DNA from 2 places in the Clostridium hominis genome. Region 1 is predicted to be linked to the other one. Evidence: a T-box and tRNA genes for the amino acid it is inferred to sense, from the RefSeq annotation. Region 1 holds a T-box; the other holds one or more tRNA genes.
The links. A T-box is a leader RNA that pairs with one kind of tRNA and senses whether it is charged. The one in region 1 lies ahead of gltX (glutamate--tRNA ligase), so its partner is inferred to be a tRNA-Glu.
Positions count from the first base shown of each region.

Region 2: it has a tRNA-Glu gene. The T-box ahead of gltX (glutamate--tRNA ligase) is inferred to sense a tRNA for this amino acid. The anticodon was not compared.

Region 1 covers NZ_JACOOO010000047.1:124,333-126,754, forward strand. Annotated here, with positions in the region: gene H8S20_RS19285 (FMN-binding protein) at 1-259, shown strand, start outside; gene H8S20_RS19290 (FMN-binding protein) at 412-831, shown strand; T-box leader at 998-1,171, shown strand; gene gltX (glutamate--tRNA ligase) at 1,242-2,422, shown strand, end outside.
Region 2 covers NZ_JACOOO010000001.1:92,493-94,914, forward strand. Annotated here, with positions in the region: gene H8S20_RS00435 (HD-GYP domain-containing protein) at 1-1,010, shown strand, start outside; tRNA gene H8S20_RS00440 (tRNA-Glu) at 1,088-1,162, opposite strand; gene H8S20_RS00445 (QueT transporter family protein) at 1,477-1,986, shown strand; gene H8S20_RS00450 (hypothetical protein) at 2,131-2,422, shown strand, end outside.

The DNA.
Region 1 (2,422 bases):
AGTTGAGCTTGATAATGTAGAAGATAATGGTTCAAGTAAAGCAGAAGCTTCTGAAGCAGGAACTTACGATATGAACAATGCTCCAGGAAAGAAATGGCACGAACAAATTAATTTATTAGAAGAAGCTATCGTTTCTAATGAATTTGATTTAAGCAAATTAAATGTAACTGATGGAAAAACTGATGCAGTATCAGGAGTTACAATTTCAGTTCAAGAATTCGTAGATGCAGTTCAAAATGCTTTAGAACAAGCTAAATAGTAACTAATATGAAAAAGGTATTATTCAGAAATGAATAATACCTTTTTACTTTGAGAATAAATTAACTTTACTATACGAAGAATGTATTGTATAATTATGGTTAATATAGAGTAATTTATTTGAATAAAAGTAAATTTAAGGGAGAGGTAATTATGAAGAAAAGAGTAATTGCAGTTGGGTTATTAGTTGCTATGGCATTAACAGGATGTGGATCTAAAGGATTTACAGGAGAGAAAGTTGGAAAAGTTAAAGATGAGTTTGGTGGAACAACTATAGCTACAGTCAAATTTGAAGAAGGTAAGCCAGTTTCAGTTGATATTGATACTGAACAAGAAGATGGATCAATGAAATCAGAAGCTTCTAAGTCAGGCGCATATGATATGAAGAATGAACCAGGAAAGAAGTGGCATGAGCAAGTTGATTTATTAGAAGAAACTATTGTTAAAGATGAGTTTAGTTTAGATAAAATAACTTGCGATGATGAAGGTAAACCAGATGCAATATCAGGAGTTACAATTAAAGTTAATGGTTACTTAGATGCTGTTCAAGATGCTCTAGATCAAGCTAAATAATAATTATTATAAAGTACTATTCAAACTTGGATAGTACTTTTTTACTATAAAAATGATTAAATAATTATATAATTTTAAACTTAAAATTGTTTTTTGCTTTACAAGAAAAAAGCGTAATTGTATAATTAATCTGTTATATGTAGACAATAGTAATATAAAAATTAAATATTAAGTGATGAAAAAGAAGAGTAAGTATTTCATTAAATTAAAGAGAGCTAGGTATGGTGAGAACTAGTATTTAATATTACTGAAGGAAGCTTTGGAGCTATATTTTAATTAAGTGGGTTAATATTTAACCAATTTAGGTGGTAACGCGGAAGATATGTCTTTCGTCCTAAGAATTTTTCTAGGACGAAGGACTTTTTTATTTTTTTATTATTAAATTTTAATTGGAGAAAGAGGAGAGCAAAATGGCATTTGAAAAATTAGCAGAATTAATATTCCCTAATGTTGATAAAACAACACAATATTATCTTGAAAAATACCCTAAAAGAAATTTAAAGGAAGGTGCTGTAGTATGTAGATACGCACCATCTCCAACAGGTTTCCAACATATTGGGGGAGTATTTGCAGCTTTAATAAACGAAAGATTAGCAAGTCAAACTGAAGGAGTATTTTTCTTAAGAATAGAAGATACAGACCAAAAAAGAGAAGTTGAAGGAGCTATAGAAGATACTATTGCAACAATGCACAACTTTGGGATGGACTTTAGTGAAGGAATGACTGGACAAAACACTTCAAAAGGTGAGTATGGTCCATATAGACAAAGTGAAAGAGCAGATATATACAAAACATTTGCAAAGGATTTATTATTAAAAGGATTAGTTTATCCTTGTTTCTGTACTCCAGAAGAATTGGCTGAATTAAGAGAAAGACAAGTAGCAAATAAGATAACTCCAGGGTATTATGGAGAATATGCTAAATTCAGAAATATAACTGAAGAAGAAGCTATAGAAAGAATAAACAATGGAGAAAGTTATATTTTAAGATTAAAATCACCAGGAAACATAGAAAATAGAGTTGAGTTCCATGATTTAATTAAAGGTGATATATCTTTCCCGGAAAACAATCAAGACGTTGTTATAATTAAAGGTGATGGACTTCCAACATATCACTTTGCTCATGCAATAGATGATTATCTAATGAGAACAACTCATGTTATTAGAGGAGAAGAGTGGTTATCATCACTTCCAATACATGTTCAATTATTTGATGTTTTAGGATTCGAAAGACCACAATACGCACATATTCCAACAATAATGAAGCAAGAAGGCGGATCAAAGAGAAAGCTTTCTAAGAGAAAGGATGCAGAAGCTGCAGTTTCTTACTATAAGGAAGTTGGATATCCAACAGTATGTGTTATTGAATACTTATTAAATATAGTAAACTCAACATATGAAGAATGGAGAGCAGAAAATCCAACAGCTGATTATCATGAATTTAATGTACAACTAGAAAAAATGAGTAAGAGCGGGGCATTATTTGATTTAGTTAAGCTAAATGATGTATCTAAAGATGTTATTGCTAGAATGCCTGCAAACGAAGTATATGACCAATATACAACATGGGCTAAAGAATTTGACAATGAAAT
Region 2 (2,422 bases), on a different contig from region 1:
TATCCATGATTTTTATAGATATAGATTATTTTAAGCATTACAATGATTTATACGGTCATCAAAAAGGTGATAATATACTTAGGGAGTTAGCTGAAATTGTAACAAAATCAGTTAGAGAAAAGGATGTTGTTGCTAGATATGGTGGGGAGGAATTTGCTGTTATTTTAGAAGATACCACTGAGAGAGAAACTTTAGAAATAGCAGAAAGAATAAGAGCAAATGTAGAGGAAACCTATTTTGATGGTGAGGAGAATCAGCCAAAGGGAAAGATTACAGCTTCAATAGGAATTTCTGTTTTTCCTGATAAAGCAAAGGATGAACTTGAACTTATTAAAAGTGCAGATGATGCATTATATAGAGCTAAATTCTTTAATAAGAACAGAGTAGAAACATATACATCAATACTAGATGATTTAAAGAAAAATATTGATGATAAGGATATTGAACTAGTAACTTCAATAAAAACATTAATTAGTATAATAAATGCTAAGGATAGATATACATATAGTCATGTTGAAAGAGTGGTTATTTATAGTAGGCTTTTAGCTGATAAGCTTAAGCTTTCTGAAATAGATAAAAGCAATTTAATTTATGGTGCATATATGCATGATATTGGAAAGATAAATATACCTAAGGAAATATTAGTTAAGAGAATGAAGTTAGAGAAAGAGGAATGGGAAGAGTTAAAACAACATCCTGATAATGGTGTAGAGATTATAAAATCTGTTGAATCACTTAAGGATGTAATTCCACTTATAAAACACCATCATGAAAGATATGATGGAAAGGGATATCCTAATGGGTTAAGTGGTGAAGAAATTCCTTACTTAGCAAGAGTGCTTACTGTTGTAGATAGTTTTGATGCTATGACTTCTAATAGACCTTATAATAGAAGAAAATCTTATGAAGAAGGTATTGAAGAGTTAAGAAAGTGTAGCGGTGCACAGTTTGATCCAGAAATAGCAAAAGCCTTTATTGAAGTAATAGAAAGCAATGCCGCATTTTTATAAAACAAATCTGCATTAAAACATCTTGTTTTAATGCAGATTTGTTTGTTTTTATATACGAAAGTTTTTAGTTTATAAAATGGTGACCTGTAGGGGGATCGAACCCCTGATTTCACCGTGAGAGGGTGATGTCTTTACCTCTTGACCAACAAGCCTTATATTCTTTATATAATATTACCGTATAGTGGGAAAATATTCATAAAATATAAAAATATATTTAATTTATTTATACTGCTTGCTTTTAATTGGATATTAAATTATAATGTATAATGAAAATTTAATTAGAGACAGTTCGAAAGCCTCCTGTCTATAAATAAAACTAGGTTGAATAAGATGTATAAAGCTTTGTTTTATACATTGTTTATTTTACTTATGCTTGATATACCTGAGGCTATGGATATTATTATCCATAGCTTTTATTTATTTTCAAGTAAGAGGCTCTATTTAAAAAAATAGGGGGAAATAAAATATGAATCAAAATTTAACTAAAAGAATAGTAGTAACAGGAGTTATTGCTGCAATCTACACTGTATTAACATTAATTTTAGCTCCAATAAGCTTTGGCCCGGTGCAATTTAGATTGTCTGAAATAATGGTATTATTAGCTTTTGTAGATCCTTTATACATCATAGGATTAACTTTAGGATGTTTAATGTCTAATATGTTAGGTGGATTTGGAATAATGGATATAGTATTTGGGTCATTAGCAACATTTATGAGTTGTGTTGCTATGTATTGGACTAGAAACACTATAAAGAATATTAAAGCTTCATTATTAGTCGCATCAATTTGGCCAACAGTATTTAATGGAGTGATAATTGGATGGATGCTTCATGTAACTATAAATGTACCAATGTTTATAACTATGATTCAGGTAGCTTTAGGTGAGTTTGTAGTGGTAACGGTAATAGGGGTACCTTTAGGTAGACTATTTGCTAAAAAGTATGGAAAGTATTTTCAAAGAATTGGATTAGCTTAAGATATGTAAACTTAATATAAAAGAAGAGAGATAGGAACTCCTATCTCTTTTTTGGTTTAAGGAATAAAATGTATAGGAATATTAATAGGATTTTTAGGAAAAATAGTAGTATAGTATAATAAATTTTACAAAGGAGAAATAAAAATGAAATTTAAAAGAACTTTACTAATTACATTAATATGTATACTATCATTATCAATACCTACTTTTGCAAGTAATAAAGAAAAATCACCTATTTTTATGGGGAAAGTTTTAGAAATTACAAAAGATGATAAAGATAATAGCGTTAGAGTTAAGGCTAAAGGATATGTTAAAGGATGTTCAGTATATGAAGAGGAATTAGTTTTGATAGTTACAAAAGATACTGAAATAATAGTCTCTAAGTGTGGAAATGAAGAAAAACATGAAGAAGTTTGTGTAGGGGATTTAATATTTG